Regions from separate parts of the Bradyrhizobium sp. IC4059 genome, predicted to be linked through region 1. Evidence: riboswitches for the same ligand, from Rfam matches in the RefSeq annotation. Region 1 holds a riboswitch; the other holds the start of a gene.

The links. A riboswitch is a leader RNA that binds a small molecule or an ion and turns the genes downstream of it on or off. The one in region 1 is predicted to bind S-adenosylmethionine.
Region 2: linked by a shared signal. The riboswitch ahead of I6F12_RS25615 (homoserine O-acetyltransferase) and the one ahead of I6F12_RS26485 (O-succinylhomoserine sulfhydrylase) in region 1 are both predicted to bind S-adenosylmethionine.

Annotation. Positions count from the first base shown of each region.
Region 1 covers NZ_JADYVH010000009.1:178,011-193,584, reverse strand. Annotated here, with positions in the region: gene phoB (phosphate regulon transcriptional regulator PhoB) at 1-593, shown strand, start outside; gene I6F12_RS26525 (GcrA family cell cycle regulator) at 893-1,405, opposite strand; gene I6F12_RS26520 (aspartate aminotransferase family protein) at 1,865-3,073, shown strand; gene argF (ornithine carbamoyltransferase) at 3,073-4,008, shown strand; gene I6F12_RS26510 (Hsp33 family molecular chaperone) at 4,178-5,185, shown strand; gene apaG (Co2+/Mg2+ efflux protein ApaG) at 5,374-5,766, opposite strand; gene I6F12_RS26500 (OpgC domain-containing protein) at 5,962-7,218, shown strand; gene I6F12_RS26495 (lipolytic enzyme) at 7,218-7,997, shown strand; gene I6F12_RS26490 (SGNH/GDSL hydrolase family protein) at 8,010-8,999, shown strand; gene I6F12_RS26485 (O-succinylhomoserine sulfhydrylase) at 9,114-10,301, opposite strand; SAM riboswitch at 10,378-10,457, opposite strand; gene I6F12_RS26480 (2'-deoxycytidine 5'-triphosphate deaminase) at 10,568-11,674, shown strand; gene I6F12_RS26475 (hypothetical protein) at 11,869-12,921, shown strand; gene I6F12_RS26470 (MATE family efflux transporter) at 13,288-14,727, shown strand; gene I6F12_RS26465 (hypothetical protein) at 14,724-15,188, opposite strand; gene I6F12_RS26460 (SRPBCC family protein) at 15,303-15,574, opposite strand, start outside.
Region 2 covers NZ_JADYVH010000009.1:6,243-21,816, forward strand. Annotated here, with positions in the region: gene clpB (ATP-dependent chaperone ClpB) at 1-2,529, opposite strand, end outside; gene I6F12_RS25595 (MOSC domain-containing protein) at 2,769-3,557, shown strand; gene I6F12_RS25600 (TIGR02594 family protein) at 3,676-4,329, opposite strand; gene I6F12_RS25605 (alpha/beta hydrolase) at 4,543-5,406, shown strand; gene metW (methionine biosynthesis protein MetW) at 5,523-6,185, opposite strand; gene I6F12_RS25615 (homoserine O-acetyltransferase) at 6,188-7,390, opposite strand; SAM riboswitch at 7,485-7,564, opposite strand; gene I6F12_RS25620 (chorismate mutase) at 7,721-8,569, shown strand; gene hisC (histidinol-phosphate transaminase) at 8,604-9,701, shown strand; gene I6F12_RS25630 (prephenate/arogenate dehydrogenase family protein) at 9,698-10,633, shown strand; gene I6F12_RS25635 (DUF2125 domain-containing protein) at 10,753-11,937, opposite strand; gene I6F12_RS25640 (gamma-glutamylcyclotransferase) at 12,048-12,659, shown strand; gene I6F12_RS25645 (lysophospholipid acyltransferase family protein) at 12,757-13,527, opposite strand; gene I6F12_RS25650 (YdcF family protein) at 13,539-14,243, opposite strand; gene I6F12_RS25655 (ABC transporter permease) at 14,526-15,494, opposite strand; gene ftsE (cell division ATP-binding protein FtsE) at 15,487-15,574, opposite strand, start outside.

The DNA of each region.
Region 1 (15,574 bases):
ACACCCGCCTCAAGGAGCACATTCCCGATCTGATCGTGCTCGACTGGATGCTGCCGGGCCTGTCAGGCATCGAGCTGTGCCGGCGGCTTCGGACCCGCCCCGAGACCAAGCAGCTGCCGATCATCATGCTCACCGCGCGCGGCGAGGAGAGCGAACGGGTGCGCGGGCTCGCGACCGGCGCGGATGATTATATCGTCAAGCCGTTCTCGGTGCCGGAGCTGCTTGCGCGCGTGAAGGGCCTGCTCAGGCGTGCGAGTCCCGAGCGCCTCGCCACCGTGCTCGCCTATGGCGATATCGAGCTCGACCGCGACAAGCGCCGCGTGGCGCGCTCGGGCCGGCCGATCGATCTCGGTCCGACCGAATATCGCCTGCTGGAGTTCTTCCTGGAGCATCCCGGCCGCGTGTTCTCGCGCGAGCAGCTGCTCGACAGCGTCTGGGGCCGCGACATCTACATCGACGAGCGCACCGTCGACGTGCATATCGGCCGCCTGCGCAAGCTGCTCAATCTTGGCCGCGAGCAGGACCCGATCCGCACCGTCCGCGGCGCCGGCTACGCGCTGGACGATCGCTTCGCGAAGGCTGAGCAGACGTAAGGCGCCAGCGACAGCTGGTTTGGCGAACTGCGGCGCCGATCTCGGCCGTCATCCCGGGGCGCGCGCAGCGTGAGCCCGGGATCTCAGCGCGAGCGCTTGCGCTGTTCGCGATTAGCCACAGGACGTGGTTTGGCGAAGACTCGGGGTGACCATCTCGCGCAACGATTGCGCCCCGCGGTTACGGATCCCGCATTCGCGGGGATGACACCGGGCGATTGGGAGCCGTCATCGTATGACGGCTGCAGTCTTGGCGATCAAGCTTGGCGATCAAAGCTTGGCGATCAGGGAATTCCGCAAGCTCACCGCGTGCCCGGTTTCGGTGCTGCGCGACGGCGATCCGCTGCGGGCTGATAGGCCACGCGCGAATGCTGGGCACAATAGGGCAGGCCGGAGAGCGCCTTGCCGCCGCAGAAGAAGAAATCCGGGCTCGAGGGATCGCCGACCGGCCAGTGGCAGGTCGCCTCGTTCAATTCCAGCAGCGACAGCCGCTGGCTCATCGGCACCACGTTGTCGTAGGTAACCGGCTCGGCTTCCAACTCGACCTCGAAGGCCTGCGCCAACGCGGTGTTGCCGCGCGCGACGGGGCGGGTCACCCGCATCATATGCTGCGCGGGCCGTGCCTTGCGCGGCCGCGGCGCTGCCGATGAAGGGCTCTTGGCGCGGCCGGACAGGCCGAGCCGGTGCACCTTGCCGATCACGGCATTGCGGGTCACATTGCCGAGCTCCGCCGCGATCTGGCTGGCCGAAAGTCCGGCCTCCCAGAGCTTCTTCAGCTGCTCGACGCGATCATCGGACCAGGTCAAAACCGTCATTGCACCCTTTCCCTCGCTGCGCGCCTGCCATCCTGGGGCCTTCGCAGCGAATGCTTTAGCCTTGAAAAACCCGTGCCGTCAGAATCCCTTAAGGCTCGCCGGGCGCGCTCAAGACGCCCGAACGTTTACGCCGGTACATGAGGACTTCTGGGATCAGAACTGCTGCACGAGATGTCGTATCTGACAGTCCAAACGCTACAATATGGCGTGACTCCCGCGCAAGAGTCCGCCGACTCGCTTCCACATGTTCCGTGGTGAAAAACCCGCAAAATCGGCACCGCAAGACTACGGAATCAGCGTTTCGCGAGGCTTTCCGGGCGGCATTGACACCCGTCTTGCCAGGCATAAGATAGTGCCACGTGCCGCCCTTAAAAGGCGGCACGTTTCGTTTTCCGGGGCCGGTCGATGGTGCGTCGCGCAATGCATGCCTCACACCGTCCGCAACATTCAAGTGACGTCATGACTAACAGCGCAGCGCCGCATTTGCTCCCCGTTTTCGCCAGGGCCGACCTCGGTTTCGAGCGCGGCGAAGGCTGCTGGCTGATCGCGACCAACGGCGATCGCTATCTCGATTTCACCTCGGGTGTCGCGGTGAATGCGCTCGGCCATGTCCATCCCGCGCTGGTCAAGGCGTTGCAGGAGCAGGCGACCAAGCTCTGGCACATGTCGAACCTGTTCCAGAGCCCTGACGGCGAGAAGCTCGCAAGCCGCCTCTGCAATGAGAGCTTTGCGGACTTCGTGTTCTTCTGCAATTCCGGCGCCGAGGCGCTGGAAGGCGTGATCAAGCTGGTGCGCCACCATCACTTCTCCAAGGGGCATCCGGAACGTTACCGCATGATCACCTTCGAGGGTGCCTTCCATGGCCGCACGCTGGCGACGCTCGCCGCCACCGGCTCTGCGAAATATCTCGAGGGCTTCGGTCCGCCGATGGACGGCTTCGATCAGGTGCCGCACGGCGACCTCGACGCCGTGAAGAAGGCGATTGGTCCGCACACCGCCGGCATTCTCATCGAGCCGATCCAGGGCGAGGGTGGCGTTCGTTCTGCACCTCACGCCTTCCTGAGGGCGCTGCGCGAACTCTGTAACGAGCGCGGCCTGTTGCTCGCCTTCGACGAGGTGCAGACCGGCATGGGCCGCACCGGCGAGCTCTTTGCCTACAAGCGCACCGGCGTCACACCGGATGTGATGTCGCTCGCCAAGGCGCTCGGCGGCGGCTTTCCGATCGGCGCGGTGCTGGCGACCGCGGACGCGGCGGCCGGCATGGGGCCCGGCTCGCACGGCTCCACCTTCGGCGGCAATCCGCTCGCGATCTCGGCTGCCAACGCCGTGCTCGATGTCATGCTCAAGCCCGGCTTCTTCGACCACGTGCAGAAGATGTCGCTGCTGCTCAAGCAGAAGCTCGCCTCCGTGATCGATCGTCATCCCGAAATCGTCAGCGAGGTGCGCGGCGAGGGCCTGCTGATCGGTATCAAGGCGGTGGTGCCCTCGGGCGATCTCGTCGCGGCGCTGCGCGCCGAAAAGCTGCTCACCGTCGGGGCCGGCGACAATGTCGTGCGCTTCCTGCCGCCCCTGATCGTCACGGAAGCGGAGATCGAGGACAGCGTCGGCCGGTTAGAGCGCGCCTGCGCTGCGATCTCCTCCAGCCAGACCAAGCGGGCGGCAAGCTGATGAGCACGACGCCCAACAAAGCTCCCAAGCACTTCCTGGACATCAACGAGCTGCCGCTCTCGGAGCTCAAGAGCATGCTCGCCGCCTCTTCGGCGATGAAGGCGAAGCAGAAGGCGCAGCAGCCGGTCAGGCCGCTCGAGGGCAAGACGCTGGCGATGATCTTCGAGCGTCCCTCGACCCGCACCCGCGTCTCGTTCGACGTCGGCATGCGCCAGCTCGGCGGCGAGGCGATCATGCTCACCGGCGCCGAGATGCAGCTCGGCCGCGGCGAGACCATCGCCGACACCGCGCGGGTTCTGTCGCGCTATGTCGACGCCATCATGATCCGCATCCTCAACCACGATGCGCTGCTGGAGCTTGCGGCCAACGCCACCGTGCCCGTCATCAACGGCCTGACGCGGCGTTCGCATCCCTGCCAGGTGATGGCCGACCTCATGACCTATGAGGAACATCGCGGCCCGATCGAGGGCAAGACGGTGGCCTGGGCCGGCGACGACAACAACGTGCTGGCGTCCTGGGCCCATGCCGCCGAGCGCTTCAAATTCCAGCTCAATGTCGCAACGCCGCCGGAGCTCGCACCGAAAAAGGCCATGCGCGACTGGATCAAGGCGACGGGCGCGCCGATCGTGCTCGGCACCGATCCGGAAGCCGCCGTGCGCGGCGCCGATTGCGTCGTCACCGACACTTGGGTGTCGATGGGCGACAAGGAGGGCGAGCACCGCCACAACGTGCTCAAGCCCTACCAGGTCAATGCCAAGCTGATGTCGCTGGCCAAGGCGGACGCATTGTTCATGCATTGCCTGCCGGCCCATCGCGGCGAGGAGGTCACCGACGAGGTGATCGACGGGCCGCAATCGGTCGTGTTCGACGAGGCCGAAAACCGCCTGCACGCGCAGAAGGGCATCTTGGCCTGGTGCTTCGACGCGGTGAAGTAGCCTTCTTGTAGCCCGGATGAAGCGCAGCGAAATCCGGGGTTCTCAACGCGTGGAAAGACCCCCCGGATTGCGCTGCGCTCCATCCGGGCTACGCACTCGTCGTTCCGCGGACGACGGAATGCGGGCGTGCCTCTTTCAATTTGCATCGAACCACCCCAGATAAAGCGCCATGGTTTCCCAGTCTCCTGACATGAACACCGGGCCTGAAGGCCCGGTTCGCGCGCCATCATCGGTTCCGATCGATGACGCCGTGCTGCCTTACGAGGTCGACGCGCTTGACGTGCGCGGGCGCCTGGTGCGGCTTGGCCCCGCGCTCGACGACATCCTCACCAAGCACGATTATCCCGCAGCCGTGGGCAAGCTGCTCGGCGAGGCCATCGTGCTGACGACGCTGCTCGGCTCGACGCTGAAATTCGAGGGCCGCTTCATTCTTCAGGCCCAGACCGACGGTCCGGTGTCGTTCCTGGTGGTCGACTACAGGGCCCCGGACCGCCTGCGCGCCTATGCGCGCTTTGACGCCTCGCGCCTGGGCACGGCCAAGGATTCCGGCACGCTGCTCGGCCGCGGCCATCTCGCCATGACCATCGACCAGGGCCCCGACATGAGCCGTTACCAGGGCTTGGTTGCGCTCGACGGCGGCAGCCTGGAAGACGCCGCCCACGAATATTTCCTGCGCTCCGAGCAGATCCCGACGCGCGTGCGCCTCGCGGTCGGCGAGGAGTGGCGCTCGAGCGACGGCGGCAAGCATCGCTGGCGCGCCGGCGGCATGCTGATGCAATTTCTGCCGAAGGCGCCGGAGCGCGCGCGGCAGGCGGACTTGCATCCCGGCGATGCGCCCGACGGCACCGAAGTGCACAGCGTCGCGGAAGACGATGCCTGGGTCGAGGCACGCTCGCTGATCGAGACGGTCGAAGACGTCGAGCTGATCGATCCCGAGCTCTCCGGCGAGCGGTTGCTCTACCGCCTCTTCCACGAGCGCGGTGTGCGCGTGTTCAATCCGCAGGTGCTCGAGGCGCGGTGCTCCTGCTCGCGCGATGCGGTCGCCGCGATGCTCAAGAGCTTCTCGCACGACGACCGCGCCGCCATGGTCAAGGACGACAAGGTCGTCGTCACCTGCGAGTTCTGCTCGTCGGTGTACCAGTTCACGCCGCACGAGGCGGGCGTCGAGGACGCCTGAGCCTACCCGCGTCGCTGCACTCGCAATGTCGAGTGGAGCAGTGCCACACGCGCGGTGTCATCGCCCGACTTGATCGGGCGATCCAGTACTCCGAGACGATGCTGATCGAAACGAGAGGCCGCGGCGTACTGGATGCCCCGGTCAAGCCGGGGCATGACAGTTGTGAGTGTTACGGCGAACTCGCCTCTCTAATTCAACACCCGCTTGTTGTCGGGGCTGTCCAGCGAAAACGTCGGCACGTCGATCTCGAAACGCTCGCCGGTTTCGCTGACCATCTGGTAGCGGCCGGTCATGAAGCCCGAGGCGGTCGAGAGCGGCACGCCGGAGGTGTATTCGAAGCGCTCGCCGGGGGCGAGGATCGGCTGCTCGCCGACCACGCCTTCGCCCTTCACCTCCTGCTGGCGGCCGGAGGCATCGGTGATGATCCAGTGCCGCGTCTTGAGCTGCACGGTCTCCTCGCCCGAATTGGTGATGACGATGGTGTAGGACCAGAAGTAGCGCGAGCGGTCGGCCGACGATTGCTCCGGAACAAAGTTCGGCTCGACGGTCACTTCGATCTGGCGGGTCACGGCGCGGTACATGGCTGTTATCATACCGAAATCCGCCCCGGGAACCAAACCCCCGCGGGCGCCTTGGCGACATCGTCCCGCCAGAATTGGCGGGAAAGCACACCACCGAGGGAGACACCCTGATGTGATCCGGACGCTTTGCGAGACGACAGCCGGACCATTACACTGCTTCAACGTCGCGATTTGCGGAAGGGTTTCCAGGCCCCGATGACCATTGCCGACCAAGTGACGGGATCGACCATCGCAGGAACCGCGGGCGCCAAGCCCGCAGGGACCAAGGCGCGCGCCGCAGCGCCGGCCATCACGCTGCCCGCCATCGGCGAGCGCGAGCTCCGGCTCGATCTGTTCCGCGGCCTCGCGCTGTGGCTGATCTTCATCGACCATCTGCCGCCCAGTCTGCTGACCTGGTTCACGATCCGCAATTACGGCCTCAGCGACGCCACCGAGATCTTCATCTTCATCTCCGGCTACACCGCGGCCTTCGTCTATGGCCGGGCCATGCTGGAGAGCGGCGTTCTCATCGCCACCGCGCGCATCCTGCGCCGGGTCTGGCAGATCTACGTCGCCCACGTCTTCCTGTTCACGATCTTCCTCGCCGAGATCTCCTATGTCGCGACCAGGTTCGAGAACCCGCTCTACACCGAAGAGATGGGCATCATGGACTTCCTCAAGCAGCCCGACGTCGTCATCGTGCAGGCGCTGCTGCTGCGCTTCCGTCCCGTCAACATGGACGTGCTGCCGCTCTACATCGTGCTGATGCTGGCGCTGCCGCTGATCCTTTGGTCGATGAAATGGCGGCCGGACGTCACGCTCGGGCTGTCGGTCCTGCTCTACGCGGTGACCTGGGAGTACGACCTTTACCTGTCGGCCTATCCGAACGGCTTCTGGGCCTTCAATCCGTTCGCCTGGCAATTGCTGTTCGTGTTTGGTGCCTGGTGCGCGCTCGGAGGTGCGCGTCGCATGTCGGGCATCCTGGCCTCGCCCGTGACGATGTGGATCTCGATCGCCTATCTCATCGCGGCGTTCTACGTGACCTTGACCTGGTACGTGCCCCAGCTCTCCCAGTTCATGCCGAAGCAGATCGAACAATGGATGTATCCGATCGACAAGACCGACCTCGACGTGCTGCGCTTCGCGCACTTCCTGGCGCTGGCGGCGCTGACCGTACGCTTCCTGCCCCGCGATTGGCCGGGCTTGAAATCGCGCTGGCTACGACCATTGATTCTATGTGGTCAGCATTCGCTCGAGATCTTCTGCCTCGGCGTCTTCCTGGCCTTTGCCGGCCATTTCGTCCTCGCCGAAATCTCCGGCGGGCCGGTCATGCATGCGTTGATTAGCCTCTCCGGAATCCTGATCATGTGGGGGGTGGCCTGGGTCATTTCGTGGTACAAGCGTGTGGCTGACAAGAGCGGTGCGAAAACCAAAAACGCCGTCGGCAACGCCGATCTGGCGGGAGGGGGCTGATGAAGGCGAAGGTTCTCCTGAGCCTGGTCCTGCTATGCGGTAACCTCGCCGCGCCCACGGCGCGCGCGGGCGATGCCGCGTCTGCCGCATCCCCTATGCCTGCGGCCTGCGAACTGCCGTCCTATCTGTTGACCAGCGAAAGCCAGCTGCCCAAGGTCGCCGAGGCGATCAAGGCCGGCAAACCGCTCGACATCCTGGTGATCGGCAGCCGCTCGACCACGATTCCCTCGTCGGAGAGCAGCTCCTATCCGGCGCGCATGGAGGCGATCCTCAAGGAGAAACTGCCGCCCTCCGAGCCGGTGCACGTCTCCGTAGAAATACAGAGCAAGAAAACGGCAGAGGAGACCGCGTCCACCTTCGTTAAGCTGATGGAAGCAAAAACGCCTACTTTGGTCATCTGGCAGACCGGGACCGTGGATGCTATCCGATCCATCGATCCCGACGAATTTCGTAGCGCGGTGACCGACGGGGTTGTTGCGTTGCAAAAGGCAGGGGCGGACGTCGTCTTGATGAATTTGCAATATAGCCCGCGCACCGAGACCATGATCTCGGCGCAGCCTTTTCTCGATAATATGCGCGTCGTGGCACAGGAGCACGACATCCCGCTGTTCGATCGTTTCGCGATCATGCGGCAGTGGAATGAACAGGGCCAGTTCGACCTGTTCAACCCGTCCCGCGGGCCTGAGCTGGCGAAGCAGGTCCATGATTGCCTTGGCCGGGCGTTGGCACAGTTCGTGATCGACGCTGCTCATCTGGAGCCGGCCCAGCAGCAAAATTGAGGTCTAGCGTTAATGAGTTCTCTCCGCCCTTTTTGCCTGACGTCATGGCTAGCCGTGCCTGCAACAGCAGTGCTGTTGTTGCTGACGCCCGCCGCGCATGCGCAGACGCCGGCCGCTCAACCGGCGACCCCCGCACCCGCCCAGTCGCCTGATCCCGCGCCCGCTGCGCCGTCCCAGACCACCGTCGCCGCGAGGTCGCCCGAGCAGCGCGGCGTCACCTCGCGCGCCATCGACAAGGTGAAGGAGGTCGCGAAGTCCGCCGCCGACATCTTCAGCCGGGTGCCCTGCCTGCCGCCGAAGGGCGGCTCCAAGGCGATGGGCTCGCTGCCGCATGTCGCGAGCAAGCTGGCCGCCGGCCAGCCCGTCGTCATCGTCGCGTTCGGCTCCTCGTCGACCCAGGGGTTCGGCGCGAGCTCGCCGGAGTTCAATTACCCCAATCGTCTCGCCGCGCAGCTGCGCCGGCACTATCCGACTGCCGACATCAGCGTCATCAATGCCGGCGTCGGCGGCGAGGACGCCCCCGAGATGATGAAGCGTCTGCAGACGCAGGTGATCGACAGGCATCCGGATCTCGTGATCTGGCAGGTCGGCACCAACGCGGTGCTGCGCAATCTCGATCCTGCCGATACGGCCAAGCTGGTCGAGGACGGCATCAGCCGCATTCAGGCCGCCGGCGGCACCGACATCGTGCTGGTCGATCCGCAATATTCGCCGGCCGTCAACCAGCGCAAGGAGAGCGCCGGCAAGATGATCAAGCTGCTCGGCAACGTCGCCGAGCTCCGCAAGGTCGGCATTTTCCCGCGCTTCGAGGTGATGCGCGACTGGCACGAGAACCAGTCGATCCCGGTGGAGGGCTTCGTCATCGCCGACGGCCTGCACATGAACGATTGGGGCTATGCCTGCTTCGCCCAGCTGCTCGGCGACGACATCATCCGCTCCGTCGGCCAGATCAAGCTCGGTGTGAGCGTGCCCGCCGATGTGAGAACGTACCGGCCGATGTGAGAGGGTGCGTAGGGTGGGTTAGGCGAAGCCGTAACCCACCACTGTCTATCTCCGCAGATGCAGCAGAGGTGGATTACGCCTTCGGCTAATCCACCCTACGAGACCTCGCTTCCCTCACGCCTTCTCCAGCGCCGCGGTGAGATCCTCGATCAGGTCATCCGCGTGCTCGAGCCCCGCCGAGAAGCGGATAAATCCCTCGCTGATGCCGAGCGCGGCGCGGTCTTCCGGCTTGAGGCGCTGATGCGTCGTGGTCGCCGGATGCGTGACGAGGCTCTTGGCGTCGCCGAGATTGTTGGAGATCTTGGCGAGCTTCAATTCGTTGAGCACACGGAACGCCGCCGCCTTGCCGCCCTTCACCTCGAAGCCGACCAGCGTCGAGCCGCCGCGCATCTGCTTCTTCACCAGCGCCGCCTGCGGATGATCGGCGCGGCCGGGATAGACCAGTCGCGAGATCTTGGGATGGCTCGCCAGCACCTCGGCGACGCGCGCGGCCGTGTCGGTCTGCGCGCGCACGCGCACGCCCAGCGTCTCCAGGCCCTTGAGCAGGACCCAGGCATTGAACGGCGAAATCGACGGGCCGGTCTGGCGCATGAAATTGTGGATGTGCTCGGCGATGAAGGCTTCGGAGGACAGGATGATGCCGCCGAGACAGCGGCCCTGGCCGTCGATGTGCTTGGTCGCAGAGTAGACGACGACGTCGGCGCCGAGCGCGAGCGGGCTCTGCCAGATCGGCGTCGCGAACACGTTGTCGACGACGAGCCGCGCGCCGCCCTTGTGCGCGATCTCGGCGATCGAGGGGATGTCGAGCACGTCCAGCGTCGGGTTGGTCGGGCTCTCCAGGAAGAACGTCTTGGTGTTGGGCCTCAGCGCCCGCTGCCACTGGTCGAGATCGAGCCCATCGACCAGCGTGGCCTCGATGCCGTAGCGCGGCAACAGGTCCTGGATGACGTAGAGGCAGGAGCCGAACAGCGCACGGGAGGCGACCACGTGATCGCCGGCCTTGAGCGGCGCCAGGATCGCGGTCGTCACCGCCGCCATGCCGGTTGCCGCCGAGCGCGCGGCCTCGGCGCCTTCGAGCTCGATCATGCGGCGCTCGAACATTGCAATCGTCGGGTTGGAATAGCGCGAATAGATGAAGCCGGGATCTTCGCCCTTGAAGCGCGCCTCGCACTCCTCCGCGCTGGCGTAGACATAGCCTTGCGTCAGGAACAGCGCCTCCGAGGTCTCGCCATATTGCGAGCGCAGGGTGCCGGAATGGACCAGGCGGGTTTCGGGGCGATAAGTGGCAGACGACTTCGACATAGGACCCTCTCCGACATGACCGTCGAGGCGAAAACGGTCACAAAAAAACCGGCCTGGATATCTCCACGGGCCGGGATCACAGAGGTCCCCGGCCTGTTTAGCGACTTATTTAACGTGGCTGCAAGCCGGCCGGCTCAAATCACCACGGGATAAGTGATGCTCATATTCCGCAATGCCCTTTCCGTCAAGGCGTCCATCGGATAGCCGTAAAAGACTTGTATTTCCGGCATGTCCGGATGCACTCGACCCTTGATGAGGACCCCCGGTTGACGTTCACGGTCGCCGCCGACGCCAATGGTATCCTGCCCGACCGCATGATTGCGGCGATGGCGGAAGAAGGTCTCATCCTGCCCGCCTACGACTTCGTCGAGAGCCAGATCCAGCCGGCGAGCCTTGATCTGCGCCTCGGCGACATCGCCTATCGGGTCCGCGCCAGCTTCCTCCCCGGGCCCGGTGCCACCGTGGCAGAGCGCATCGACGAGCTGAAGCTGCACGAGTTCAGCCTCGCCGACGGCGCGGTGCTCGAGACCAACTGCGTCTACATCGTGCCGCTGCTCGAGAGCCTCGCGCTGCCGCCGGAGATCGTCGCTGCCGCCAATCCGAAGAGCTCGACCGGCCGGCTCGACGTCTTCACCCGCGTGATCGCCGACGGCACCCGTCGCTTCGACATGATCGGCGCCGGCTATCACGGCCCGCTCTATGCCGAGATCAGCCCGAAGACGTTTCCGGTGCTGGTGCGCGAGGGCTCGCGTCTCAGCCAGGTGCGCTTCCGCACCGGCGATGCCATCCTCAATGCCGACGAGCTCGATGCGCTGCACGCCAGCGAGCGTCTCGTCGACATCGACGATGCCGATCTCTCGGGCGGCGTTGCCGTCTCGGTCGATCTCTCCGGCGAGAAGGCGAGCGGCTTCGTCGGCTATCGCGCCAAGCGCCACACCGGCGTCGTCGATGTCGACCGCCGCGCCGGCTACGCGGTGGAGGATTTCTGGGAGCCGATCTCGGCGCGCCCCGACGGCAGCCTGATCCTCGACCCCGGCGAGTTCTATATCCTCGCCTCCAAGGAAGCGGTGCAGGTGCCGCCCGACTACGCCGCTGAGATGGTGCCGTTCGACCCCCTGGTCGGCGAATTCCGCGTGCACTATGCCGGCTTTTTCGATCCCGGCTTCGGCTATGCCGGCGCTGGCGGGCTGGGATCGCGCGCCGTGCTGGAGGTGCGCTCGCGCGAGGTGCCGTTCATCCTCGAGCACGGCCAGATCGTCGGCCGCCTCGTCTACGAGAAGATGCTGGCCCGCCCCGACGCGATGTACGGCCAGCGCATCGGCTCGAATTACCAGGCGCAAGGCCTGAAGCTCAGCAAGCATTTCAGGGTGTAGTGCTAACCTCACCCACCGCTGTCATTCCCCGCGGAGGCGGGGAATCCAGTACGCCGCGGCCTCTCGATTCAAGCATGACCATCTCGGAGTACTGGATCGCCCGCCTTCGCGGGCGATAACACCGAGAGCGCGTCCGGTTGCGTCACCCGATCCGCGATGACACACTCCCGCAAAACAACAAGCCGGGAGCGAACATGACTATCGCACCAGACCTCGCGCAGCACGCGCAATGGAAGCGCTGGCGCGCCGTCGCCGATCTCTATCACGCTTACTTCACCGGGCTGATCCTCACCGTCGTCACGCGCCGCGGCACGGCGGATGCCGCAGAATTCGTCTTCCGCGTGTTTCGTCGCCAGCAGCAGGAGCGTTTCCTGCCGGGGCTCAGCAAGCTCGGGATCGACCATCTGCCGCCGGCGGTCGCGGCTGCGCAATACCACTATCTCTCCAACTGGATCGGCGGCGTTCATGTCGAATACATGTACGAGAGCGACACCAAGGCTTGGATCCGCTATCCGCCGCCGCGCTGGATCTGGAAGGGCACCGCGATCTGTGGTGTGCCGGGCGAAGTCTCCCGCGCCATGCTGCGCGGCTGGCACGCCAACAATGGCGCGGCGCTCGGCGATCTCAGGCTCGGCTTCGTCTGCACCAAGCAGAGCGTCGACGGCCAGGACGGGCTCGAAGGCTATTATCATCAATACGACCATCCGCTCGAGCTCGACCAGCGCCTCGTATTCGCGCGCCACCTCGAAGCGCCTTTGTTCGATGCGAAGACGGCGCCCGCCTTGCCGGTCGCGAGCTGGCCAAGACCGCGGCTGGAAAAGGCCTATCGCAATTACGCGATGGAATATGTCCGCACCGCCGCGCCCGTGATGGTGCAGCTGTTCGGCCCGGAGGATGCCGGCTATCTGCTGCACCTCACCGGCAAGCTGATCGGCATGCAATATTTCGACGAGGTCGCCACAGCGCTGGCAATGACCCGCGGCGGCGCGCGAGAATTCGCATCGTTCCTGAACGCGCTGCTCGCCGCGCAGGATGATGCGGCCGAGATGACGCAATCGGAAGGCACGTTCGAGATCCGCCAGCAGAGCTGGAAGCTGATGGACGACGTCGCCGATTATCATCGCGCCTGCGCCAAGGTGCTGGAGGGATTGTTCGAAGGGCTCGCCGCAGGCTGCGGCCGGCACATCGGCGTGCAGATGCGCACCGCGGTAGGCGGGCGCCCACCGCTGGTGTGGACCATCGGTTAGGCGACGGCCGCAGCGGGCCTCACCTCGCCCCGCTTGCGGGGAGAGGTCGGATTGCATCGAAGATGCAATCCGGGATGAGGGGGAGTCTCCGCGAGTCCAGCTCTCGCCGTCTTCGCGAATAGAGCCCCTCACCCCGACGCTCTCGGCGCGAGCAAGGCTCGTCGCGGCCCCGTAAGAACGGGGAGAGGGAGAAGAACGAATTCCACCGCTTGAAATGCGCTGCCGCAGGGCACGCCTGCATCGGGCGCAGGCAGAATCGGAGCACGCCGTGCTAACACGCCTCAGCCGCGCCATTCGCGCGAACGACGCCATTGGCACACCAAGTGATTGCTGCGCTGCAAACGGCGCCTGCGCCCGGGAGAGGACATGCCCGACATCGCCGAAATCCCGGTCGATGAGCAAGAGCGCCCACTGCCGCCGCCTCCGCCGCCGATCAGAAGCGCCCTGACCGAGGGGCCGATTCTGCGCACGCTGCTCTCACTCGCCTGGCCGAACGCGATCGGTCTGTCGGCCGGCATTTGCGTGGTGATCGCCGAGACCTCCTATGTCGGCCGGCTCGGCGTCGAGGCGCTGGCGGCAATGGCGCTGGTGTTTCCGACGATCATTCTGACCATGACGATGTCCGGCGGCGCCATGGGCGGCGCGGTGGCTTCGGCCATTGCGCGTGCGCTCGGCGCCGGCAATCGCGAGCGCGCCGGCATATTGGCCGTGCACGCGATGCTGATCGGCATCAGCTTCGGATTCGTCTTCATGCTGGGCATGTTGATCTTCGGGCCGAGGCTGCTCGAGATGCTCGGCGGCCGCGGCGATGTGCTGACGCATGCGATCGCCTACACGCAGGTGTTCTTCGGCGGCGCCGTGCTGCCCTGGCTGCTTAACACCATGGCGGGCATCTTGCGCGGTACCGGCAACATGAAGCTGCCGTCGTTCCTGATCCTCAACTCCGCGGCCTGGCAGATCGTGCTCGGCGGCACGCTCGGTCTCGGGCTCGGGCCAGTGCCGCAGTTCGGCATGCGCGGCGTCGCCGCTGGCGCGCTGATCGCCTACACTATGAACATCGGCATCATGAGCTGGTACCTGTTCTCCGGCCGCGCGCGGATCACGCTGAAGCTGCGCGGCCTGCGCATCCAATGGGCGATGTTCTTCGACATCCTCAAGGTCGGCGCCATCGCCTGCTTCTCGCCGCTGCAATCGGTGCTGACGATCTCGATCTTCACGCACATGCTGGCGCAGTTCGGCACTGCGATCCTCGCCGGCTACGGCGTCGGCGCGCGGCTCGAATTCCTGCTGACCTCGATCGCATTCTCGTTCGGCATCGCCTGCGTGCCGATGGTCGGGATGGCGATCGGCGCCGGCCGCATCGCGCGGGCCCGGCGCATCGCCTGGACCGCCAGCGTTGCTGCTTTCGTGGCGGTCGGCGTGCCGGCGTGCCTCGTTGCGATCTTCCCCGATCTCTGGGTCAACATGTTCACCGACAGTGTGGCGGTGCGCGCGGCGAGCCATCAATATCTTTCGACCGTCGGGCCGTTCTACGCCTTCTTCGGCCTGGCAACGACGATGTATTTCTCCTCGCAAGGCGCGGCCAAGGTGATCGGGCCCGTGCTGGCGCAGACCGCGCGGCTGATCTACATCGCCGGAATCGGCTGGTGGCTGTCGAGGCACGGCGCCAGCGCGCAGAGCTTCTTCTGGCTCGCCGCGAGCTCGATGGTCGTGCTCGGCCTCCTGTCGTGCTCCAGCGTCGTGCTGACACGCTGGGGACCGCGCGAGACGCCTGCGATCAAGCCGGCGCTTTCGGCTGCCGATTAACGGTGCTTGTGGCGGCGATGGCCGCCGCCGGTATTGGCGAGCCGCATCAATTGCGGGATCATCGCCATCATGTCGCTGCCGCCGCTGCCGCCGAGCATGCCCATGATGTCGCCGCCGCCCATGCTGCCGATCCCGACCGGCATGGTGCCGCCGCCCATCGGCGCGTAACCGCCGTAGCTCGGTGCACCGAATCCGCCGCCGCCCATCATGCCGCCGAGCCCGCCGCCGCCGTTCTCCATCATGCGGCTCATCATCGGACCCATGGTCTGCATCAGCATGGCGAAGCGGCGCTTGCCCATCTTCGCCTTCATCATCTCCAGCATCGGCGCCATCTGGGTCATCATGTCCTCGCCGCCGGTACCGCCGCCGCCGAGGAATTGCGCCTTTGCCGGCACGCTCGAGATCGAAAACAGCAGCAGCACCGCGGCCGCCTGGCAGATCACCTTGTCCGCACCTCTCATGGCATGCTCCTCGCGTGCGTGGCGCCGCCGGGAGAGCGGAGCCGACCGGACGCACGAGGGGCATGGTTACGGCCGGCGAGGACGGGCTTCTGTGAGAAAACTCACAGTGAAGGATCAGGCCGCCGCCGGCGGAAACGCCTTGTGCATGGCGGCCACCGCCTCCTTGGTTTGCCCCTGGACGTAAGGCGCGAGCTCGTTCGGCAGCATGTCGATGATCCAGACGAGGCGGCAGCTCGTCGCGCCCTCGGCAATGACCTGCACCGAGGCGCTGTAATGCCTCAGCCGCTCGTTGCTGATGGCATAGACGAGGCGCCGCCGCGCATCGTCGCAATCGACCAGCACCTCGCGCGCGACCGAGCCGTTGGCGAAGGTGACGATACGCGCAT
Region 2 (15,574 bases), 170 kb from region 1:
GTCGCCGTCCCTGACGTCGCCGGCGAGGATCATCTCGGCGAGCGGGTCCTGGAGGTAGCGCTGGATCACCCGCTTCAAGGGCCGTGCGCCGTAGGCGGGATCCCAGCCCTTGGCAGCCAGCCAGTCGCGGCCGGCGGCATCGAGGCTCAGCACGATCTTGCGATCGGTCAGGAGCTTCTGCAGCCGCGCGAACTGGATCTCGACGATCCGGCCCATCTCGCTCCGCTGCAGGCGGTGGAACAGGATGATCTCGTCGACGCGGTTGAGGAATTCGGGGCGGAAGTGCGCCCGCACCATTCCCATCACCTGCTCGCGCACGGCCGAGGTGTCCTCGCCCTCCGGCTGGTTCACCAGATATTCCGAACCAAGGTTCGAGGTCATGATGATCAGCGTGTTGCGGAAGTCGACGGTGCGGCCCTGGCCGTCGGTCAGGCGGCCGTCGTCGAGCACCTGCAGCAGCACGTTGAAGACATCAGGATGCGCCTTCTCGATCTCGTCGAACAGCACCACCTGGTAGGGTCGGCGCCGCACCGCCTCGGTGAGCGCGCCGCCCTCGTCATAGCCGACATAGCCCGGAGGCGCGCCGATCAGCCGCGAGACCGAGTGCTTCTCCATGTATTCGGACATGTCGAGGCGGACCATCGCGGTCTCGTCGTTGAACAGGTACTCCGCGAGAGCCTTGGTCAGCTCGGTCTTGCCGACGCCGGTCGGCCCTAAGAACATGAACGAGCCGGTGGGGCGGTTCGGGTCCTGCAAGCCGGCACGCGAGCGGCGCACGGCGGTTGCGACCGCACGCACGGCCTCGGCCTGGCCGACGACGCGCTTGCCGAGCTGCTCCTCCATCTTCAGGAGCTTCTCCTTCTCGCCTTCCAGCATCTTGTCGACGGGCACGCCGGTCCAGCGCGAGACCACCTGCGCGATGTGGTTGGCGGTAACAGCCTCCTCCATCATCTCGCCCGAGTTCTCCTTGGCTTCGATATCGGCAAGCTGCTTCTCGAGCTGCGGGATCCGTCCATAGGCCAGCTCGCCGGCCTTCTGGAATTCGCCGCGCCGCTGCGCATTGGCGAGCTCGACACGCAAGCCGTCGAGCTCGGCCTTCAGCTTCTGGGCGTCGGAGAGCTTGTTCTTCTCCGCGCTCCAGCGCGCCGTCAGCGCCGCCGACTTCTCCTCGAGCTCGGCCAGGTCCTTCTCCAGGGTCTGGAGCCGCGACTTGGAGCCGACATCGCTTTCCTTCTTCAGCGCCTCCTGCTCGATCTTGAGCCGGATGATCTCGCGGTCGAGCGAATCCAGCTCTTCCGGCTTGGAATCGACCTGCATCTTTAGCCGCGCCGCGGCCTCGTCCATGAGGTCGATCGCCTTGTCGGGCAGGAAGCGGTCGGTGATGTAGCGGTTGGACAGCGTCGTCGCCGCAACAAGCGCGGAATCGGTGATCCGCACGCCGTGATGCTGCTCATACTTGTCCTTCAAGCCGCGCAGGATCGAGATGGTGTCCTCGACCGAGGGCTCGCTGACGAAGATCGGCTGGAATCGCCGCGCCAGCGCGGCGTCCTTCTCGACATGCTTCTGGTACTCGTCGAGCGTGGTCGCGCCAATGCAGTGCAGCTCGCCGCGCGCGAGCGCCGGCTTGAGCAGGTTGGAGGCGTCCATCGCGCCGTCGCCCTTGCCGGCGCCGATCAGCGTGTGCATCTCGTCGATGAACAGGATGAATGTGCCCTCGCTGCCGGTCACTTCCTGCAGCACGGCCTTCAGCCGCTCCTCGAACTCGCCGCGGTATTTCGCGCCTGCGATCAGTGCGCCGAGGTCGAGCGAGAGCAGCTTCTTGTCCTTGAGGCTCTCCGGCACGTCGCCGTTGACGATGCGCAGCGCGAGGCCTTCGGCGATGGCGGTCTTGCCGACGCCGGGCTCGCCGATCAGGACGGGGTTGTTCTTGGTCCTGCGCGAGAGCACTTGAATCGTGCGGCGGATCTCCTCGTCGCGGCCGATGACCGGATCGAGCTTGCCGTCGCGCGCAGCCTGGGTGAGGTCGCGGGCATACTTCTTCAGGGCATCATAAGCGTTCTCAGCGGTCGCGCTGTCGGCCGTGCGGCCCTTGCGCAGCGCCTCGATCGCCGCGTTGAGGTTTTGCGGCGTGACGCCGCCTTTGCTCAGGATGGTGCCGGCCTCGCTGGTCTTCTCCAGCGTGAGCCCGAGCAAAAGCCGTTCGACCGTGACGAAGCTGTCGCCGGCCTTCTCGCCGGCCTTTTCGGCCGCATCGAAAGTGCGGGCCAGCTCGGGCGCGAGATAGATCTGCCCGGCACCGCCGCCGGAGACCTTCGGCACCTTGTTGAGGGCGTCCTCGGTCGCCTTCAGGATTGCGCGGGAATTGCCGCCAGCGCGGTCGATCAGACCGGCGGCGAGCCCCTCATTGTCGTCCAAGAGGACCTTCAGCACATGCAGGGTTGAGAACTGCTGGTGCCCCTCGCGCATGGCGAGCGACTGCGCGGACTGGATGAAGCCCCTGGAGCGTTCGGTATACTTCTCGATATTCATCTTTTCTGTCCCTCGGCCTGCCCTCGGGGCCCTCTAAGGCACCCCAAACGGCATCTTCATTGGGTTTCCAATTACCGCATTGACGTTTCTCAACCGGTAACGGTCGTCTTTTGCCGGCGTTGCCGCCGGCCTCGGCCAGATGTGGGAAGCAGGTTGCGGATGCGAAAGAGGCTACTTCACCATTTCGTGCGCGGACGGGCGGGCTTGGCGGTGGCGGGCCGAATCCCTTAAGTAGCGGCATGACAGCCAGCCATACCGCCGAGATCACCGGCCTCTACCGCTACCCGATCAAGGGCCTGACGCCGGAGCGCCTGTCGCACGTTCCTTTGCGGGTCGGCCAGACCCTGCCGGCCGACCGCCGCTACGCCATCGAGAACGGCCCGAGCGGGTTCGACCCCGAGGCGCCCGAATGGAAGCCGAAAATCCAGTTCCTGATGCTGGCGCGCAATGAGCGGCTGGCCGAGCTCGACAGCCGGTTCGACGACGAAACCAACGTGCTGACCATCCGCAAGGACGGCCAGATCGTCGCCAGCGGCGATCTCGAGACCGCCGCCGGGCGCGCCGCCATCGAGGCCTATTTCACGGAGAACTTTCAGCCCGAGTTGAAGGGCCCGCCCAAAATCCTCTCCGGCCGCGACCACAGCTTCTCCGACGTTGCCCGCAAGGTCGTCTCCATCATCAATCTCGACAGCGTCCGCGCCATCGAGACCATGCTCGGCGGCGTCGCCGTGCATCCGCTGCGCTTCCGCGCCAATCTCTACGTGAAAGGCTGGCCGGCCTGGTCGGAGCTCGACCTCGTCGGCCAGACGCTCGCGATCGGGCAGGCCAGACTGAAGGTGATCAAGCGCATCGTCCGCTGCCCGGCCACCAATGTCGACCCCGAGACCGCCAAGCGCGATCTCGAAATCCCGCCCACGCTCTCGCGCCATCTCGGCCATATGGACTGCGGCATCTATGCCGAGGTGATCGCCGACGGTGACGTCGGCGTCGGCGATGTGGTGGCGGTGGAAGAGCCGAAGCTGCTGTGAGCTAACTCCGCTGCCGTAGGGTGGGCAAAGGCGCTCTTGCGCCGTGCCCACCATCTCGTCGAGCGGAGGGCACGCTTCGCTTTGCCCACCCTACGAGACCGTCGCTACAGCTCCACCGTCAGTTCGGCATCACATACGCATAGATCTTGCCGCGCGAGACCGGGGCTTCGCGGACGCGGTTGCCGTTGTTGCCGGAGATCATGATCGGATTACCCTGCGCGTCGATGCCGGTGATGATGCCGACATGACCGCCGCGGCGGCCGCGCGACATCACGGCGATGGCACCGACCTGCGGTCCGGAGATGCGCGTGCCGTAGCGCGCGAACGAGCTCGCCATGTCGGAGCCGGTGCCCCGATGGCCGGTATGCTCCAGCACCATGTTCATGAAGCGCGCGCACCACAGGCGGCCGCGCCCGGTCGGATTGCCGCCGATATGGCGGCGAGCCTCGGAGACGAGACCCGATCCTCCGCTGAAGCCTCCATTCATGCCGGCACCGCTGGCATTGGCATTCGGATCATAGCTCGCCTGGGTGTCGGCGAAGCCGCTTGCCTGCAATTGCGCCGCGCTGCGCTCGAAGCGCGAACTGCGGGCATGATGGCGATAGTGACGGTGGTGATGATGTCTGGCGTGATGCACGTAACCGTGCCGCTCTGCGCTATGACGATGATACGGCCGTGCCGAGGCCGGAGAAACGAACACGGCGAACGCCGCGAAGAACAGCGCCAGCGCGACAACACAACGCGACAGGCGAGACGCAAACAACTCGAACATTCTTCATCCTTCTTGACACCCCCACTTCCCGCCGGCCCGTGCAATGGCCGACATCCGTTTGGCCGTTAAGCCGCCCGATGTGGCGAGAAAAAGACGCAACGCCCGCGAATGGCTGCAATGATTTTGTGTTCGTGCTCGGCGCTGCTGCCGCATTGCCGACAACAGAATTAACTGCGATCCTCGAACACGGCTTGAAACAGAGGGAAACGGTTAATGCCCCACGCCACGACCAGGGACGGCGTCCGCATCTATTTCGAGGAGGCGGGCCAGGGAACGCCGATACTTTTTCTGCACGAGTTCGCGGCCGACTACACCAATTGGGAGCCGCAGATGCGCTACTTCTCGCGTGGCCATCGCTGCATCACCTATTCGGCGCGCGGCTACACGCCGTCGGACGTGCCTGACGGCGAGGTCTACACCTACACGCATTTCTACACCGATGCGCTTGCGGTGCTCGATCATCTCGGCATCGAGCGCGCGCATCTCGTCGGTCTTTCGATGGGCGCCTATTCCTCGTTGCAGATCGGGTTGAACGCGCCGCAGCGCGCACTGTCGATGACGCTGGCCGGCGTCGGCTCCGGCTCGGAGCTCGAGAACCTGGAGACCTGGCGCACGCAGTGCCGCGCCAATGCCGAGCAGTTCGAGACGCTGGGATCGGTGGAGGTCGCGAAAGTCACGCGCGAGGCGCCGAGCCGGATTCCGTTCCTGGTGAAGGATCCACGCGGGCATGCCGATTTCTACGCCGCACTGGCGCGGCACGATGCCAAGGGATCGGCGCGCACCATGCGCGGATTCCAGGGCGGCCGTCCCTCGATCTACACGATGACGGACGCGATCAGAGGCGCGGCAACACCCGCGCTGATCATCTGCGGCGACGAGGACGAGCCCTGCGTGGGCGCCAGCCTGTTCCTGAAGAAGCACCTGCCCGCGGCGGGGCTCGCGATGTTTCCGAAGTCCGGCCACGTGCTGAACCTGGAGGAGCCCGCGCTGTTCAACGAGAGTGTCGAGCGGTTCGTGACGCTGGTGGAAGCAGGACGTTGGCCGGTGCGGGACCCGCGGTCGCTGGTTTCCCACTAGCTGTCATTCCGGGATGCGCCGAAGGCGCAGGCCCGGAATCCATCGGGCTGCAGGCGCTGTTGGACGATGGATTCCGGGCTCGATGCTTCGCATCGCCCCGGAATGACGGAGAGAAACTACTTCCCCCCGCCGCGGCTCAGCAAGAACACCGCCTGCTCGCCGAACATGTTCCACACCCACCAGGGCAGGTTCAGCGGCACCGGGCGGCCGTAGAGATCGAGCGCGACCGAGCGCTCCATCTTGACGTTGATCTCGTCGCAGAGCTGCACGAAATCCTTGATGGTGCAGAAATGGATGTTGGCGGTGTCGTACCAGGTCGCCGGCAGATTCTCCGTGCGCGGCATGTGGCCGCCGATCAGGAGCTGGAGCCGCATCTTCCAGAAGCCGAAATTCGGGAACGAGACGATGGCGCGGCGGCCGATGCGCAGCAGGTTCTCCAGCACGACCTTCGGCTGCCGCGTCGCCTGCAGCGTCTGCGACAGGATCACGTAGTCGAAGGCATCGTCGGGATAATTGACGAGATCGGTGTCGGCATCGCCCTGCACCACCGCGAGCCCCTTGGCGACGCAGCGGTTGACGCCTTCGCGCGACAATTCGATGCCGCGGCCGTCGATGCCGCGGGTCTCCAGCAGCTGAAGCAGATCGCCGTCGCCGCAGCCGACGTCGAGCACTTTCGAGCCCGGCTTGACCATCTCGGCGACCAGCCGATGATCGGCGCGATAATCACCCGATGGCCTGGCGGCAACGCCGTCCAGCGGCAACACTTCCTGCACGGACATCGCTAACGGTCCTCGAGGTTGAGTCCGCGGGCCTTGCCTGCCGATTGCAGGAAGGCCCGGGAGATGTCGAAGAATTCGGGCACGTCGAGCAGGAAGGCGTCGTGGCCGCGATCGGTCTCGATCTCGGCGAATGACACGCGCGCGCTCGAAGCGTTCAGCGCGTGCACCAGCGCGCGCGATTCCGAGGTCGGAAACAGCCAGTCGCTGGTGAAGGAGACCACGCAGAAGCGGGTCTTGATGTCGGCGAAGGCCTTGGCCAGCACGCCGCCATGGTCGGCGGCGATGTCGAAATAGTCCATCGCCCGCGTCAGGTAGAGATAGGAATTGGCGTCGAAGCGCTCGACGAAGGACGAGCCCTGGTAACGCAGATAGGATTCGACCTGGAAATCGGCGTCGAACGAGAAGGTCGGCAGCTCGCGGTCCTGCATGCGCCGGCCGAACTTGCGGTGCAGCGCCGCGTCCGAGAGATAGGTGATGTGCGCCGCCATCCGCGCCACCGCGAGCCCGCGATGCGGATGGATGCCGCGGTCGGCATAACCGCCACCGTGCCAGTCGGGGTCGGCCATCACGGCCTGGCGGCCGAGCTCGTGGAAGGCGATGTTCTGCGCCGAGTGCCGCGTCGCGCAGGCGATCGCCAGCGCGGAGTACACGCGCTCCGGATAGGCGGCGGTCCATTGCAGCACCTGCATGCCGCCCATCGAGCCGCCGACGACCGCAAACAGCGTGTCGATGCCGAGCCGGTCGATCAGCATCGCCTGCGCGCGCACCATGTCCGGAATGGTGATGACGGGGAAGTCCAGGCCCCAGACCTTGCCGGTGGCGGGATTGATCGACGCCGGCCCGGTCGAGCCCATACAGCCGCCGATCACGTTGGAGCAGATGATGAAGTAGTGCTTGGGATCGATGGGTCGGCCGGGACCGACCAGCGTCTCCCACCAGCCCGGCTTGCCGGTGACGGGATGTACGTTGGCGACATGCTGGTCGCCGGTCAACGCATGACAGATCAGCACGGCGTTGGAGCGATCGGCATTGAGCTCGCCATAGGTCTGGTAGGCGATCTGGAACGGGGTGAGATCGACGCCGCAATCGAGCCGCAGCGGCTGCTCGGTGCCGAAATGCGCAACCAGCGAGCTTGGATGATCCACCTCGTGCGATCGCTCATCGGCGCTGATCGCAGGACTCGGTATCGACTTGACGCTACCCATCTCGGACATCGACCTCGTTTGCGACTGGCTGCTCGACCGCGCCGCTGACATCAGGCCATGAAAAACCCGGCCTGAACGATAGGTTCGGCCGGGATCGGAAGCGTCCCCGGCCTGTTTAGCGAGTTTTTTAACGTGGCTGCAAGCCGGCCGGCTCAAATGACCACGGAACGGGCAAAAGCTACCGTCTTGGGCGGTTTTCGTCAAGTCGCGGCCCGGATCGGCCCAATTCGCCTCTGCCGCGACGCCCGCAAAGCACGTCATTTCTCTTTGCTTTCGCCGCCCCGACTGCCTAATCAGGATATCCCCCACCGGAACGATCGACGACCAGACATGTCCCAACGTCCGCCCGCGCCACCATCGCTTCAGGAACTGCGCAAGGAGATCGACGCGATCGACGAGGGCATGCATCGCCTCCTCATGCAGCGCGGCGAGATCATCGATCGCCTGATCCAGGTGAAGCAGACCCAGGAGGTCGGCTCGGCGTTCCGTCCCGCGCGCGAGGCTGCCATGATGCGCGAGATCGTGCAGCGTCATCGCGGCATCCTGCCGCTCGACACGGTCGAGAGCATCTGGCGCGTCATCATCTCGACCTTCACTTACGTACAGGCGCCGTTCTCCGTGCATGCCGACATCTCGGCCAGCGAGGCGGCGATGCGCGATTCCGTGCGCTTCAATTTCGGCTTCACCGTGCCTTACGTCGCGCATTTCAGCGCACAGGCCGCGGTCGAGGCGGTAGCGAAATCCAAGGGTGATCTGGCAATGGTCTCGGCGACCTCGAGCCGCACGCCATGGTGGCTGGAGCTGGAAGCGGACGGCGCGCCGAAGATCATCGCGCGGATGCCCTTCATCGAGCGTGCCGACCATCCGGCCGCCTTGCCGGTGTTCGCGATCTCGCGCGTCGCCGACAGCGCCCTGGTGACGGAGGTCGAGACCTTCAGCGTGCGCGTCTCGGGATGGAACGCCGAGGTCGCCCGCGCGCTGTCGCCGCTCGCCGAGATCGTGGCCGTGCCTGATACCGCCTTCGACGGCGCGGCGCTCTTGGTCTCGGTCACCGGCGCGACCAGCATCGACAAGATCAGGGCTGCCCTGATCGAGGCGGGGGCCTCGGTGCGCTCTGTGGCCCTCGTCGGCAGCCACGCAACGCGCTATACGGTGCCCCCGACCGGGCCGAAATCGTAAAATCGCGAGCAGCCCAGCCTATCCGGAGTCCAAGATGTCCCGCCCCGTGCCGAATCCCGGCATTCTCGATATTGCGCCCTACACGCCCGGCAAGAGCCCGGTGCCGGAGCCGGGCCGCAAGGTGTTCAAGCTCTCCGCCAACGAGACGCCGTTCGGCCCCTCGCCCAAGGCGATCGAAGCCTTCAAGCGCGTGGCGGATCATCTGGAAGACTATCCGGAAGGCACCTCGCGCGTGCTGCGCGAGGCGATCGGCCGCTCGTTCGGGCTCGATCCCAACCGCATCATCTGCGGCGCCGGCTCGGACGAGATCCTCAATCTGCTCGCGCACACCTATCTCAGCCAGGGCGACGAGGCGATCTCCACCGCGCACGGCTTCCTGGTCTACCCGATCGCGACCATGGGGAACGGGGCCAATAACGTGGTCGCGCCCGAAACCAACTTCACTGCCGACGTCGACGCCATTCTCAAAGCCGTGACGCCGAAGACGAAGCTGGTCTGGCTCGCCAACCCCAACAACCCGACCGGCACCTATCTTCCATTCGACGAGGTCAAGCGGCTGCGCGCCGGCCTGCCCTCGCACGTGCTGCTGGTGCTGGACGCCGCCTATTGCGATTACGTCTCGCGCAACGACTATGAGATGGGGATCGAGCTTGTCGCCACCACCGAGAACACGGTGGTGACGCACACCTTCTCCAAGATCCACGGTCTTGCCGCGCTGCGCATCGGCTGGATGTTCGGGCCCGAGCACGTCATCGACGCGGTCAATCGCATCCGCGGTCCCTTCAACGTGTCGACGCCGGCGATGTATGCCGCGGTCGCCGCGATCGAGGATACCGCGCATCAGGCGATGTCGAAGCAGTTCACCGAGACCTGGCGCAACTGGCTCACCGAGGAGATCGGCAAGCTCGGGCTGAAGGTGACGCCGAGCGTCGCCAATTTCGTGCTGATCCACTTCCCGACCGATAAGGGCAGGACCGCCGATGACGCCGATGCCTTCCTGACCAGGCGGGGGCTCGTGCTGCGCGGCTTGAAGAACTACGGCCTGCCGCATGCGCTGCGCATGACCATCGGCACTGAGGAGGCCAACCGCCTCGTCGTCGAAGGCTTGCGCGACTTCATGGGCGGCAAATGAGCGCGCAGGCGCACTTCCAGCGCGTGGCGCTGATCGGCTTCGGCCTGATCGGCGGCTCGATCGCCCGCGCTGCGAAGCTCCAGGGACTGGCCGGTGAAATCGTCACCACCGCGCGCTCGGAGAAGACACGCGCGCGTGTCGCCGAGCTCGGCATCGTCGATCAGGTGGTGGCGACCAATGCGGAGGCCGTGAGGGATGCCGATCTCGTCATCCTCTGCATTCCCGTCGGCGCCTGCGGACCCGTAGCGCAGGAGATCGCGCCGCATCTCAAGCCGGGTGCGATCGTCTCCGACGTCGGCTCGGTCAAGGGCGCTGTGGTCCGCGACATGGCCCCGCATCTGCCGGGCGGCATTCATTTCGTGCCGGCGCATCCGGTGGCAGGCACCGAGCATTCCGGCCCGGATTCGGGCTTCGCCGAGCTCTTCATCAACCGCTGGTGCATCCTGACCCCGCCTGATGGCAGCGACGCAGCGGCGACGGAGCACCTGCGCGCGTTCTGGGCGGCGATGGGCGCCAAGGTCGAGGTGATGACGCCGGATCATCACGACCTCGTGCTCGCCATCACCAGCCACCTGCCGCATCTGATCGCCTACACCATCGTCGGCACCGCCGACGAATTGGCGCAGGTGACGGAATCCGAGGTGATCAAATTCTCCGCCGGCGGTTTTCGCGATTTCACCCGCATCGCGGCGTCCGATCCGACGATGTGGCGCGACGTCTTCCTCGCCAACAAGGAGGCCGTGCTGGAGATGCTCGGCACCTTCACCGAGGATCTGGCAAAGCTCACCCGCGCGATCCGCCGCGGCGACGGGGAGGCGCTGTTCGACCACTTCACCCGCACCCGCGCCATCCGCCGCGGCATCGTCGAGATCGGCCAGGATTCCGCAGCGCCCGATTTCGGACGGCCGCATGCGGCGCTGAAGAAGCCGTGAGCCTGTAGCCCGGACAAAGCTGCGTAGCCCGGATGGAGCACAAGCGTAATCCGGGACAGTGCCAGCTGTGATCAAGAACCCCGGATTGCGCTGCGCTCCATCCGGGCTACGGGAGCCAACTAATACAGCGGCGGGATCTGACCGACCTTGACCGGGCCGAGCAGCACGGCACCGTCGACGAATTTCAGCGGGAAGCTCCGCGCTTTCTTGCCTTCCAGCGTGCTCTCGGTACCGATCGAATTGATGCCGGCGGCAACGCCGGCATTGGCGTTCTGCTTGATGACCTTGCCGAGGCCCGGCACGGCGCGGTCGAGCGCGCCGAACAGATTGTTGAGGTCCTGCGACTTCACGCCCGGCGCAACGCGGTCCAGCGTGGCCTGCGGCACGCCCTCCTCCAGCATCTTCTCGATGCCGAGCGCCGGGATCACGCGCTCGAGGCCGGTCACCGTCATCTGCAATTCGCCGTCGAGCCGGCCGTTGGGCGACAGGCCGAGCGTGCCGGCCGCGACCGCGATCATCTCGCCCTGCTGAATGCGCGACTGCACGATCTCGATGTGACCGCCGGCAGCCTGGATCTCGCGGAAGCGCTGCGGCCACGGTTTGGGCGTGAGGTCGGAGAGGCCGGTGATCTTGGCGCGGGTGTCCGCCTCGAACGGCTCGGCGAGCAGCGGATGCACGCCCTGGATGCTGCCCTGCGCGACATGGAGCACGGTCTCGATCACCGGATGATCGGCCGGCGAGCCATCGGCAAGGCGCCCGTGCAGCTCGACCTGCTTGGCGCGCGCAAGCGGCACCTGCACGCTGCCATCGAGACGGTTGAGGCTGGGGTCGTCGAACACGATGGAAGCGCGATCCGGCACAGCCGGCAGACCCGCCACACTGGCGCGGCCCTTGCTCCAATTCACGGTGAAGGTGTTTTGCGTAATGCCGTCGATCAGCGTGGCGGGCGCTGCGAATTCGGCGATGATGCGCTTGGGGTCGTAGACCTGGGCCACGACCAGGATGTTGTCGAGCTTGGCCGTGAACGGCGTCTTGCTCGCGTTCTGCGAGACCAGGGCGACGCTGGCGCCGGAGCACTGGACCTCGAAGCGGAACGGGAAGCCGGCGATCGAGCGCTTGGCACAATCATAGATGCGGCCGGCCTTGGCCTCCTGCGCCCGCCAGGCGTCGGCGACGATTTCGGCCTGCCACGCCGCATAGAACCAGAAGCAGGTCCAGCCGACGGCGAGGACCAGGACGAGAACGGGGGCAATGAAAAGGCCCCAGCGGGAGCGGCGGCCAGTGGCAACGGTCATATTGGACATGCGGCGACCCTTTGACGCCAGATTCAGGCAAATGTAAGCGGGGCGGGCCTGCGACGAAAGGCGCAGAAATCGCTTCGCTTGGGCGCAGGGTTCTGGTAGCCGTCCCCGAAATGTCCGAAATCACCCTCCCCTCCGTCACCACAGCCAAGGGCGACCTCTGGGTGTTCGGCTACGGCTCGCTGATGTGGCGGCCGGGCTTCGATTTCGAGGAGCGCGTCCCGGCGCGGCTGGTCGGCGAGCATCGCGCGCTCTGCGTCTATTCCTTCGTGCATCGCGGCACGCCGGAGAAGCCGGGCCTGGTGCTCGGACTCGACCGCGGCGGCGCCTGCCGCGGCATCGCCTTCCGTGTCGCCGAGAAGAACCGTGCCGAAGTGGTCGCCTATTTGCGCGCACGCGAGCAGGTCACCTCGGTCTATCGCGAGGTGATGCGCTCGGTGTGGCTGGAGAACGATGCACGCCAGCGCGTCGCCGCGCTCGCCTACGTCGTCGACCGCGGTCATGTGCAATATGCCGGCCGCCTCTCGCTGGCCGAGCAGCACCGCCATGTCGTCCAGGGCCACGGCCAGTCCGGCGCCAACCGCGACTACGTCACCGCGACGGTGAAGGCGATCGAGGCCGAAGGCTTTCGCGACACGCAGCTGCATCAGCTTGCATTGATGCTGCATGGTGATGCGCATTCCCTGCACACGACGGCTCCGGACGAAGATCGCGAAAGCCGCTAAAGCATGATCCGGAAAAGTGCGAAGCGGTTTTCCGGAAAGATCATGCGTAAACAACAACCCAAAGCGCGATGAAGATTCATCCCAATCTCATCGCGCTTTAGCCGGTCGGCGCGTAGCTCGGCGCCGAGCCGATCAACTGCTCTTGCTCCTTCCGCCCTGCTTCGACGAGCCGGGCGGTCGCGTCCTCGATCGCCGCTTGCACGCGTGCGAGAAACTCGTCCTTCGGCAGGCCCGGCGGCAACGGTTCGAGAAACTCGACCACCAGCGTGCCCGGATAGCGCATGAAGGTGCGGCGCGGCCAGAACAGGCCGGAATTGAGCGCGATCGGCAGGCACGGCACGCCGCAGGAGGAATAGATCTGCGCAAAGCCGGTCTTGTAATCGGGCGGCGCGCCCGGCGCACGGCGCGTGCCTTCCGGAAAGATCACGAGCTGCTTTCCACTGCGCACCGCCTCGCGCGCGCGCCGCGTCATCTCGAGCAGCGCCTTCACGCCGGCATTGCGGTCGATCGCGATCATCCCGGTCTTGACCAGGAACTGACCGAACACCGGGATCTGCATCAGCTGGCGCTTGAGGATGAAGATCGGCCGGTTGAAGAAACCCGGCAGCACGAAGGTCTCCCAGAACGACTGATGCTTGGCCACAATCAGCAGCGGTCCTGTCGGGATCTTCTCCACCCCGCGGAATTCCACCTTGATGTTGCATACCAGGCGCATCAGGACCAGCGTGGCCTTGGCCCACCATTGCGCCACCGTCAGCATGGCGCGCGGCGGCAATGCAAAGGTCGGCAGCGCAACGATCGCCAGACAGACCAACACGGCATAGAACAGCACGTTGAATACGAGCGATCGCAGGAAAATCAGGAACATCGATGGTCCGATCAATTGGCCTGCGCGGTGGCGGGCCGCTTCGGTTGCTGACCTGCAGGCTGCTCCGACATCTCGGGCCAAAGGTCAATCCCGAAATCCTCCAGCCGCACCCTGAGCTCGGCCGCAACGTACTTGACGTATTCGGACAGGAGCAGCCGCAGCGTCGAGCCTGAGATCCACCACGGCTCCTCGCGCCATTTTTCGCCGACCACCGCGAACGGGATCAGCGTCGTCCGCGGCATCGCATGCGAGAATTCCACCAGCGCGCGCGGCATGTGATAGTTCGAGGTGACCACGATCAGAGACGTAAACCGGCGCCCCTCGGCCCAGCGCCGCGCCTCCGCGGCGTTGCCGCGGGTCGAGAGCGCGGTGCGGTCGAGGTCGACGCAGCAGGTCATGAAGGACTGATTCTCCGGCAAGGTGCGGGAGATGTCGTTCGCCGTCGAGGTCGGATGCACGCCGGAAATCAGGAGCCGCCTGCCGTAGCCGGCAGCCAGCAGCTCCATCGCGTCCGATACCCGCGAGGAGCCGCCGGTCAGGACCACGATGCCGTCCGCCTTGCGATCGGGTACTTTCTCGGCCCCGCGCAATTGCGCCAGGAACGCAATGAAGCCCGCCGCCGCGCCGACGAAGGCGAGCGCGATCGTCGACACGATTGCCGCGCGCAGCCAGCCGCGCGGCAGTTTCGGCGATCGATCGTCGGTCGGCGAGCTCATGCGATGTCGGTGATCCCTTCCCGATCTGATTTTATGACGTTTTGAGGCGAAGTGGAGTCCGGTTTCTTCACCCTCTCCCCTTGTGGGAGAGGGTCGCATAGGCGGCCGCCGGCCGCCGTTCTTAAGAATGCCGATGCTTTGCATCGGCTATGGCGAAAGCGGCGAGACGGGTGAGGGGTTCTCTCCGCGCATTCACCTCGACATCTGTACGCGTGGACAGAACCCCTCCTCCGGCGCTTCGCGCCACCTTCTCCCACAAGGGGAGAAGGGAAGAAAAGAAACTCAATCAACATCATTCAATGTCGCGAACAGCGTTTGGCGCGAGGCGACTGCGGTAATGGCGCCGATCAGGACGGCCTGAACCGCGAGCACGATGTAGCCGGAAGGGCGCAGCGAGAAGGTGCCGAGCAGCGCGGCGAACTGGTCGCCGACGGGAGTCCCGGAAAACCAGCCTGCGATGGACTCGGAGAAGCCGAACATCAGCATGGCGGCACCGCCGCCGATCACGCCGCCCTCCAGGCCCAGCCTGAGGAAATGACGCAGGAAGTGGTTGGCGATGTAGCGGTCGCCGGCGCCAACGAAATGCAGCACCTCGACGATCGGACGGTTCGCCGCCATTGCGCCGCGCGTCGCGAACGACACCGAGATGATGGTTGCGACGATGACGAGCGCGAGGATGCCGAGGCCGGCCAGCACGGTGGCGTTCGTCATCAGGCGCATGCGCTCGATCCAGGCGCGGTGATCGTCGACGCTGGCGCTAGGGGCGACCTGCGCCACGCGCGCGCGCAAGGCGCCGAGATCGAGCGGCGTGCCCGGCTGCACGCGCGCGATGATCATGCGCGGCACCGGCAGATCGTCCATCGACAGGCCGGTGCCGAGCCAGGGCTCGAGCAGCTTGCCGCTCTCGTCCCTGGTGAACGGCTTGACCTCGACGATACCGGCTTGCGTGCGCATCGCTTCCGCCACGGCGGCGGTGTCGCGATCGAGATCGCGGCCGGCCTGCGGACGAATCTGGATGGTGATTTCGCTCGCGACATCCGATTGCCATTCGGCGGCGGAGGCACTCACCAGCAGCACCGTGCCCGTGGCCATCGAGGCGAGGAACGTCATGATGGCGACCACCGCGAGCAGCGCTCTGCCGTGGATCGAGGCGCGCGGCACGATCGGCGACATGTTGCGCGCCTTGGCCGGAAGCTGCGGACGCTCCTGCCCGAGATCGACCAGCACGCCGCGCTCGTCCAGCCTACTCATAGACGTGCAGCCGTCCCTGGTGCAGCACCAGGCGCCGCGCCTCGTACTGGTCCATCAGGCCGATGTCGTGGGTGGCGATG